Regions from separate parts of the Allobosea sp. 29B genome, predicted to be linked through region 2. Evidence: riboswitches for the same ligand, from Rfam matches in the RefSeq annotation. Region 2 holds a riboswitch; each other region holds the start of a gene.
The links. A riboswitch is a leader RNA that binds a small molecule or an ion and turns the genes downstream of it on or off. The one in region 2 is predicted to bind cobalamin.
Positions count from the first base shown of each region.

Region 1: linked by a shared signal. The riboswitch ahead of GV161_RS06805 (TonB-dependent receptor) and the one ahead of GV161_RS04645 (class I SAM-dependent methyltransferase) in region 2 are both predicted to bind cobalamin.
Region 3: linked by a shared signal. The riboswitch ahead of GV161_RS12695 (CbtB domain-containing protein) and the one ahead of GV161_RS04645 (class I SAM-dependent methyltransferase) in region 2 are both predicted to bind cobalamin.

Region 1 covers NZ_LR733817.1:1,379,254-1,382,477, forward strand. The annotation lists gene GV161_RS06795 (AI-2E family transporter) at 1-685, opposite strand, end outside; gene GV161_RS06800 (GntR family transcriptional regulator) at 827-1,582, shown strand; cobalamin riboswitch at 1,629-1,829, shown strand; gene GV161_RS06805 (TonB-dependent receptor) at 1,949-3,224, shown strand, end outside.
Region 2 covers NZ_LR733817.1:965,051-968,274, reverse strand. The annotation lists gene GV161_RS04660 (ribonucleotide-diphosphate reductase subunit beta) at 1-497, shown strand, start outside; gene GV161_RS04655 ((2Fe-2S) ferredoxin domain-containing protein) at 503-1,285, shown strand; partial or broken gene GV161_RS04650 (cobalamin-binding protein) at 1,310-1,426, shown strand; cobalamin riboswitch at 1,513-1,715, shown strand; gene GV161_RS04645 (class I SAM-dependent methyltransferase) at 1,936-2,694, shown strand; gene GV161_RS04640 (TonB-dependent receptor) at 2,691-3,224, shown strand, end outside.
Region 3 covers NZ_LR733817.1:2,587,011-2,590,234, reverse strand. The annotation lists gene cbiB (adenosylcobinamide-phosphate synthase CbiB) at 1-155, shown strand, start outside; gene cobO (cob(I)yrinic acid a,c-diamide adenosyltransferase) at 152-763, opposite strand; gene cobU (bifunctional adenosylcobinamide kinase/adenosylcobinamide-phosphate guanylyltransferase) at 778-1,302, opposite strand; cobalamin riboswitch at 1,349-1,530, shown strand; gene GV161_RS12695 (CbtB domain-containing protein) at 1,565-1,738, shown strand; gene GV161_RS12690 (CbtA family protein) at 1,749-2,504, shown strand; gene GV161_RS12685 (DUF1636 domain-containing protein) at 2,553-2,978, shown strand; gene cobW (cobalamin biosynthesis protein CobW) at 2,975-3,224, shown strand, end outside.

The DNA.
Region 1 (3,224 bases), 410 kb from region 2:
CGGCATCCTCGATCGCATCGGTCGAGCGGTGCAGGTTACCGCCGAGGATGCGCAACAACCGGTCGCGCAGGTCGGTCCGGTCGAGCAGCGCCAGCACCACGAAGACGAGAATGATGCCGGCCGTCGCCAGCGGCTCGAGTGCCCGCCCGAGCCAGACCAGAGCCACCTGCAATTGCGTGCCCGGCGCCGGCACGATCTCGACGCGCTGTGCCCCGGCGCCCTGCACTGACTCCACTTCCTTCTGGAGGGAGGCGATCGCGTTCAGCGCACCATCGAGCATCCCCGGCGCCCTGAACTGCGCCTTGAGATCGTTGAGCTTGTTATGGATCGTCGACTGATAGCTCGGCAGTTGCTCGCCGAGCGAACGCAGCTGCGTGCCGAGCACGAGGAAGAGCCCGGCCAGCAGCACCAGCACCACCGTCATCACTGCCGCGATCGCGACCAGCTTCGGCACGCCGCGCCGCCGCAGCCACATCACCGGGGGATTGAGCGCGAAACCGATCAGGAAGGCGAAGGCGAGCGGGATCAGGATGTCCTGGCCGTAATAGAGCGCTGCGATGATCACTGCCGCCGAGACGAGCGTCGCCGCCACCTTGACGATGTCGGCGCCACCCAGATCGCCCGCGCCGATGCCACCCACCTCCGGCTGGACCGCTCTTCGGCTCGGAGCCGGTGTCGTTGCCATGCGCGAAGCCCCCCGGCCCCCTATTGGGTCGCCTTAAGAACGTGGGACGGACCACCCGGTTCCGCCTGCGCCCCACGCCGCATTGCGAACTGCAAGCTCCAGGCGCTAAGACGAAACGATCTTCAACCATTGGTGTCGGCGATGGCGCGGGAAGAGGCCGGAAACGGCGCATCGGACAAGGCTGGGATGATCTGCCGGGCGCTACGCCGCGCGATCATCGAGCGCGCGCTCGAACCCGGGGCGGCCTTGCCTGAGGACGCGCTCGGCGAACGCTTCGGCGTCAGCCGTACCCTGGCACGCCATGCGCTTGCCCAGCTCGCCGCCGAAGGTCTGGTCGAACTACGCCGCAACCGCACTGCCGTGGTGGCAACACCGAGCTGGCAGGAGGCGCGCGACACCTTCGACATCCGCATCGAGCTGGAGCGCCTCGTCGTGCGCCAGCTCGCCGGCCGGCTGAGCAAGGCGCAGCTTGCGGCCCTGCGCGCCCATGTCGACTCGGAGGATGCGGCGCGTGGCGGCCCGGACGCGATATCGATCCGGCTCGCGACCGAGTTCCACATCCTGCTCGCTGAGATGACGGAGAGCCCGATCCTGATCCGCTATGTCAGTGAGCTCGCCTATCGCTGCTGCCTGATCCTGTCGCTCTACAGCCGGCCGCATTCCTCGGAATGCGGCATCAACGAGCACCGCCTGCTGATCGACGCGCTCGCAAGCGGCGACGTCGGAAAAGTCACGAGCCTGATGCACCACCATCTCGATTCGGTGGCGGAGCGCGCTCTGGTGGCGGAAGCCAAGCCGCGCGGGCGCGACATCATGGCGATCCTGGCGCCCTATGCGGAGGCGCCGGCGGAGCCCGCCAGGACCGCACGCAAGCGCTCGCTCAAGGCCGCGGAATAGCCGCTCGCGAGGGTGAACGGGCGAATTGACGCTGCCGCATTTCCGCCCTACTCGTGAACGCGACGGTTCCCTCACGGGATCAAAAGGGAACGCAGTGCGGATGGCTCGGCCATCTCATGCTGCGGCTGCCCCCGCAACTGTAAGCGGCGAGCCTTTCGCCATACGCCACTGGGACCTCGGCCCTGGGAAGGCGGCGAAGGGCAGCGACCCGCGAGCCAGGAGACCTGCCGTCAGCCGTGGTCACACGCGAACACATCGGCCGGGGTGCGCTGATGGGTGGTAGAACTGCGCGCGCCCGGTTTCGGGAGTGGGTGGGGACATCTCGTTCGCGGTGACGTGCCACTGACGTTACCGCCGAGGTTTCCCGTGTTCCGTTTGCCAAAGCCCGCCAAGAGCGGGCATTCGCCCCTTGCCCTCTCCCTGCTCGCCGCCTCGACCATGTTGATATCGCTCTCTGCACTGGCGCAATCGGGCGAGAAGCCGATCGCGCTCGACGAGATCGTCATCAGCCCGACCGGCGTTCCGACCCCGGCCAGGGAGATCGCCAGCTCTGTCACCGTCGTCACCGCCAAGGAGATCGAGCGCCAGCAGCGCCGTACCTTGCCGCAGGCGCTCGCCGCCGTGCCCGGCCTCAACCTCGTCCAGACTGGCGGCCCGGGCGGGCTGACCTCGGTCTTCATGCGCGGCACCAACTCGAACCACGTCAAGGTGCTGATCGACGGCATAGAGGTGAACGACCCCTCGACGCCGAACCGTTCCTTCGATTTCGGCCAGATGCTCACCACCGACATCGAGCGGATCGAGGTGCTGCGCGGCCCGCAGAGCGGCCTCTATGGCGCCAACGCGCTCGGCGGCGTCATCTCGATCACCAGCAAGCGCGGCGAGGGCCCGCCCAAGGTGACGGGCTCGGTCGAGGCGGGCTCCTACGGCACCTTCAACCAGAGCGTCGGGCTGAGCGGCGGCAATGACCGCTTCGACTACGCCTTCAACGTCAGCCATTTCCGCTCGGATTCGACCCCGGTGACGCCGCCGAACTTGGTTCCCGCCGGCCGCCGGCGTAACCCGAGCTCCTACGACAACTGGAGCTATTCCGCCCGCCTCGGCGCCAGGCTGACCGACACGCTGAGCGTCAACTGGGTCGGCCGCTATATCGACGGGCAATTGCTGTTCACCGGCGATTCCGGCTTTCCGAGCCTGCCGAACAGCTTCCGCTCGAGCCAGAACTACCGCCAGGCCTTCACCCGCGGCGAGATCGTCTGGGATCCCTTCGAGGGCCGTTTCGTCAACCGCTTCGGCGTCTCCTACAGCAATCAGGACCGCTCGAACCGCACAGCCAACGCGGCAGGCATCCTCGGCCTGCCGACCGAGAACCTCGGCGAACGCACCAAATACGACTGGCGCGGCGACCTGAAGCTCACCCAGAGCCAGACGCTGGTGATGGGCCTGCAATATGAGAACGAGCGCTTCGACACCTCCGCCAAGACCGTTTCGAACGGCAATAGAGGCGCCTTCGTCGAATTGCAGTCGAACTGGACCGACCGCTTCTTCACCGTCGCCAATATCCGCTACGATGACGACGACAAGTTCGGCGGCCACACCACCTATCGCATCGCACCGGTCTTCATCGTGCCAGGCACCGACA
Region 2 (3,224 bases):
ACCTGATCACCTTCTACGTGATCTTCGAGGGCATGTGGTTCTACACCGGTTTCGCGCAGATCCTCTCGCTCGGCCGGCGCAACAAGATGGTGGGGATCGCCGAGCAGTACCAGTACATCCTGCGCGACGAGAGCATCCACCTGAACTTCGGCATCGACGTGATCAACCAGATCAAGATCGAGAACCCGCATCTCTGGACCAAGGCCTTCCAGGACGAGGTCCGCGGCATGATCCGCGATGCGGCCGAGCTCGAAGCCGCCTATGGCCGGGATACGATGCCGAGAGGTTTCCTCGGCCTCAATGCGGCGCTCTGCGAGCAGTACATGCACTTCATCGCCAACCGCCGCTGCGGCCAGCTCGGGCTCACTCCCGTCTTCGCCGAGACCGAGAACCCGTTCCCCTGGATGAGCGAGGCGATGGACCTGAAGAAGGAGAAGAACTTCTTCGAGACCCGCGTCATTGAATATCAGAATGGCGGCGCGCTGAGCTGGGAGTGAGGCAGGTGAGCCAAGCTGACGATATGTCGCCGCCCGCGCCGGCCACGGTGCTGTTGCTCGCGCGCTCGGCGATCACCGCGCCGCCGCTCAAGGAGATGGAACGGTTGCGCGCTGCGCTCGCGCCGCGCCCCGGCGTGCATGAAGCCCTGTTCGCCTTTTCCGAGCAGGGCTCGCCATCGCTGCGGCACGCGCTCGACAAGCTGGTCGCCGCCGGCTGCGACCGGCTGGTCATCCTGCCCATGCTGATCCCGGCCGAGCCGAATTTCCAGGCCTGGCTCACGCGCACTTTGACCCGTTGGCGCTCGCGCGACGAACGGCCCTGGCCCGCCATCGAGATCGCGACCTTGCTGCCGAACGAAACGAGCCTCATCTCGCTGCTCGACTTGGCGCTTGCGGCCGAGCGGACCGAGCTTTCTCTCGGCTCCGCCAAGGTTTCTCCGGAAGGCTCGCTCGTGCCGGCACAGAAGCGGCGCGTGCTGGCCTGCATGGGCGGCCCCTGCAATGTCGCGGGAGCCGAGGTGATCTGGGGCCACCTCCGCAACGAGCAGGATCGCCTGTCCCTGCGGACCTCCGGCGATGGCTGCATGAGCGCCAAGACGAGCTGCCTCGGCCCATGCAATCTGGCGCCGGTCGTGCAGGTCTGGCCCGAAGGCACCAATTATGGCGGGGTCGATGAGGCCGCGGTCGACCGGATCATCGCAGAGCACATCCTCGGCGGCTGCCCGGTGGCGGATCTCGCCTATGAACCGACCGGCAAGAAGCAGTTCTTGCGAGCCCGCAAAGCCTGAAGCCGTCATGCAGGACAAGAGGCCGTGACCAGCTGCTTTCCTCCGCGACGCATCGTCTGCCTGACCGAGGAAACGGTCGAGACGCTCTATCTCCATGGCGAGCAGGAGCGGATCGTCGGCGTCTCCGGCTATACCATCCGCGCCGACGGCTCGATGCGATCGTCAGCGCCATCCACAGCCTGCGCGGCGATGCCGACGTAGCGGGTTGACGCCACAATCCCGCCATATAGGTTGACGCGCGTCGAGGTCTTCGGAGTGATCCGAAGCTAAGAGGGAATCCGGTGCGGCATCGATCGCCCAATCCGGAGCTGCCCCCGCAACTGTAAGCGGTGAGTTTTCGACCCTAACGTCACTGGCGCCAAGCGCTGGGAAGACGGTCGAAGGCGCTGATCCGCGAGCCAGGAGACCTGCCCCGACGGCGTATTGATGTCGCGCGGGCGGGGTGTCCGGCGGATCGCAGCATGTCCGGCCGCGATTGCTGCCGTATCTGCCGCGCTTCCGAGCAGCCCTGTTCCGCACAGCGAGGGGCTGACGACGATGACCATGCACCTGGGACTGCGCTGCCGCCATTGGCGCCAGGCGAAGCCGGCGACGCTTGTGGCCGACAAGATATATTGTAATGATATAACATATCATTCATAGGCATAGGCATGCCTGCTGCTCTTCCTCTCTCCACTCGGGCGAATGCCAGTTCGCTCGATCCTCTCGCGCTCTATGCCAGTGCGATCGATACCTCCGACTATGCGTCGCGCGTGGCGCCGCTGATCCGACAGCTGGCTCCGGGGATCGCCGATCTCGTCGATGTCGGCGCAGGCGGCGGCCAGCTCGGCGCGGCCATACGCGGCGAAGGCGCGGCCTGGACCGCGATCGAGCCGTCACCGGTGATGCAGGGGCGTCTCGCGCTCCGAGCCGAGCGGCCCCAGATCATCCCGCTCAGCTGGGATGATGAGCGCATTATCTGCGAGCCCGCCGACACGGTCCTCGCGGCGACGATGCCAGGTTATTTCCACGATCCACTCGCCTTCCTCGCGTGCTGCCGCCGCTGGGCGCGCCGGCAGATCGTCTGGGTCGTGCCGGCGCAGGCGACTCCGAAGGGGCTGATCCTCGCCGCCTGCCTGCCGCACGACTGGCATGGCGAGGACGAGACGCCGGGCATCGATCTGGTGCTGCCGCGGCTCGGCTCCGACCTGCCCGACCGGTCCGATGCGACGGACTGGACCTTCTCGCTGGTGCTGCCGGACCTTGCCGCCTTCGCGGCGTTCCAGGCCGACCGTCTGGGCTGGACGCCTGGCGATCCGCGCCGGCCTCAGCTCTTCGAACACCTCCACAAGCAAGCTGTGCCGACGCCGGCCGGCTTTCGCCTCTCCTGCCATCGCCGCTCGGCCATCCTCGTCTGGAACCTGTCATGACCCGCCCGACTTCCCGCAAGGCCTGCCTGCTTGCCGTGACCTGCCTGACGGCGAGTGCCCCTGCCCTCGCCCAGACCGAGATCAAGCTCGATGAGCTCGTCGTGACGGCGACGGGACGCCCCGAACCGCGCAGCAGCATTCCCGGCACTGTCCAGGTCATCGACGCCGCGCAGATCGAGCGCACCCATGCGCAGTCGCTCACCGACCTGCTGGCCGAGAATGCCGTGGGCTTCTTCAGCCAGTGGACGCCCGGGCAGACCTCGATCAACATCCGCGGCGGTGCCACCGACGGGCAAGGCAAGGACTTCCGCAGCCAGGTGCTGGTGCTGATGAACGGCCGGCGCGCCGGCACGGCAAACCTGTCCAAGCTGTCGACGGCCGATGTCGAGCGCATCGAGATCATCCGCGGCCCGTCCTCGGTCGTCTATGGCAGCCAGAACATCGGCGGCGTGATCAACATCATCCTGAAGACCGGCCGCACCGCGCCAGGCACGATGATCGAGGGAGCCGGCGGCTCCTGGGGGCTCCTG
Region 3 (3,224 bases), 1.6 Mb from region 2:
ATGGCGCGGTCAGGGTCGAGGATGGCTGGATGGGCGATGGAAGGGCGGAGGCAACGGCTGCGGATATCCGGCGGGCTCTTGCCCTCTATCGCCGCGCCTGCCTGCTGCTCTGGGGGTTGGCGGGAATTGGAATTCTGTTCGCGCTAGCCCTCTAGAACTCGATCCCCTCCTGTGCCTTTACCCCGGCGGCGAAGTGGTGCTTCACCAGCGTCATTTCCGTCACGAGGTCAGCCGCTTCGATCAGCTCCGGCTTGGCATTGCGGCCGGTGACGACGACGTGGAGATCAGGGCGGCGCGCCTGCAGCACCGCCACGACCTCGGGGAGCGGCAGGTAGTCGTAGCGCAGGGCGATATTGAGCTCGTCGAGCACCAGCAGCCGGATGCCTTCGTCGGCCATCAACTCCCTGGCTTTCTCGAAGGCGCGCGTCGCGGCAGCGATGTCGCGGGCCTTGTCCTGCGTCTCCCAGGTGAAGCCCTCGCCCATCGAATGCCAGGAGACCTGGTCGCCGAAAGCCTCCAGCGCCTTGCGCTCGCCGGTCGACCAGGCGCCCTTGATGAACTGGACGACGCCGATGCGCCAGCCATGGCCGAGCGCGCGCAGGATCAGGCCGAAAGCGGCAGTCGACTTGCCCTTGCCCGGGCCGGTATTGACGATCAGCAGGCCCTTCTCCAGCGTCTTGCCAGCGACCTCGGCGTCCTGCACCGCCTTGCGCTTTTCCATCTTCGCCTTATGGCGGGCAGCGTCCTCGACCTCGTTCGTCATCTCGTCACTTCGCTCTACGACTTCACCTGCATCGGCAATCCGGCGACCATGAAGACCACGCGCCCGGCCTGCGCCGCAAGCCGCTGATGCAGGCGGCCGGCCTCGTCGCGGAAGCGGCGGGCGAGCGCATTGTCCGGCACGATGCCGAGGCCGACCTCGTTCGAGACCAGCACCACCGGCGCGCTCGCCTCGCGGCAAGCTGCCACGAGCTCACCGGTGGCGATCGCGATGTCGCGCTCGGCGAGCAGCAGATTGGTCAACCAGAGCGTCAGGCAGTCGACGAGGATCGGTTGCCCGGGCCTGGCGTTGCGAATCGCCTCGGGCAGAGCCACCGGCGCATCGACCGTCTGCCAATCGCGCGAGCGCCTGGCGCGATGCTCGGCGATGCGGGCGCGCATCTCGTCGTCATAGGCCTGGGCAGTCGCAATATAGGTCCAAGGCGCCGGCAGCGCCTCGATCAGCGCCTCGGCGTGACGGCTCTTGCCGGAGCGGGCGCCGCCAAGGACGAGGGTGAGCGGAGGAAGGGTCATATCTGGCATTCGTTTCCAAGGATACGTCGTGCATTGCACAGCACCGCGCCTGTGGCTAATGATCATCCGTGACGGTGCCTCGACGACGAGGTGAAAAGGGAACGCGGTGAAGGACCGCGGCTGCCCCCGCAACTGTAAGCGGCGCGTCCTGCGCCATCGGCCACTGGGTTTCCCGGGAAGGCGGAGCAGGACACCAAGCCGTGAGCCAGGAGACCTGCCGTCTTTCGATGTCGTCCAGCAGGCTGCCGGTGGGGTGGCCAAGGAGAACCAGATGAATACGGCTACCGTCACCAGCCAGGCCAGCGTTTCGGAACGGGCGAAAGCCGTCGCCGCCGCGCTGATCCTCGGCTTCGTGCTGATCTACACCGTCGGCTTCGCCGCCTCGTCCACTGTCCACAACGCGGCGCACGACACCCGTCACGGCCTCGCTTTTCCCTGTCATTGAGGGGAAGCACATGGTCACGCGTGTTCTCACGGTCAGCATCCTGGCCGGGCTTTTGGCTGGGCTGCTGATCTCGGCGCTCCAGCACGTCACCACCACCCCGCTGATCCTCAAGGCCGAGACTTATGAGGCGGCGTTGCGCGCGCAGGGCGCACCGATGCAAGCCGCCTTCTCTGACGGTGCCCGCATCGTTCTCGCCCATAACGACCCGAAAGCCGGCGCCGAGCACACCGGCGAGCATGAATGGAAGCCGCAGGACGGCTTGCAGCGCACCGCCTTCACCAGCCTGGTGACGATCGGCACCGCGATCGGCTTCGCCGCATTGTTGCTCGGCGGGATGATCGCCGCGAACGAACAGATCGACCAGCGCCGGGCGCTCGCCTGGGCCGTCTGCGGCTTCCTTGCCTTCGGCCTTGCTCCAGCCATGGGGCTGGCGCCGGAATTGCCGGGCTCCGCGGCGGCCGAGCTGCAGCAGCGACAGCTCTGGTGGCTGCTGACGGCCGTGGTCACCGCCGGCGCGCTCTTCGTCTTCCTGCGCGTCGAGGCTTCCTGGGCTCGGGCACTCGCCGTACTCGCCTTGCTGCTGCCGCATCTGATCGGTGCGCCGCATCCGGCCGCGCCGGAAAGCAAGGTGCCGGCCGAGATCGCCGCGCATTTCGCCGCGCTTTCGCTCGCCATCCAGGCCGCGCTCTGGCTCGTCACCGGCTTCGCCGTCGGCGTGCTCTGGCCCTGGCTCGCGCGCCGCAGCGCCGTGACCGCGGTCGCCTGACGCCTCGCGCGGCCGGCGACGGCCACGCCAATCCAAGGAGGCGTTTCGATGCTCGGAGGCGATCTCGCCCTCGCGACGGAAGCCCGGCTGGAGCTGGGCTGCACCATCCATGTTTGCACCGTCTGCCGGCGCCAGCGCGAAGACCTGCCGGAGGGCTATGACCAGCCCGGCATTGGCCTCGCGGCGGCGCTTTCCGAACGCATGGCCGGCAGCGGCATCGCCGTCATCCCGGTCGAATGCCTTTCCGTCTGCAAGCGGCCCTGCACGATCGCGCTCGCGGCCGAGGGCAAGTGGACCTATCTGATCGGCGATCTCGACGCCGGTCTTCATCTCGACGAGATCGTCAGCGGGGCGGAAAAATTCGCCGCCAGCGCCAACGGCATCGTTCCCTGGAAGGAAAGACCCGCCTCGTTCCGCAAGGGCGTGGTCGCGCGCGTGCCCCCTCTGCCGCGCCAGCAAGGATCTGATCAATGAACGCTCCGCAGAACCCCGTGCTCGGCAAGGTGCCGTGCACGATCATCACCGGCTTCCTCGGCGCCGGTAAGACCACCCTCGTCCGCCATCTGCTTGAGAATGCCGGCGGCAAGCGCCTCGCCGTTCTCGTCAACGAATTCGGCGATCTCGGCTTCGACGGCTCCTTCATCGCCGGCTGCGGGATCGAGGGCTGCACGCAGGACGACATCGTCGAACTGCCGAATGGCTGCATCTGCTGCACGGTCG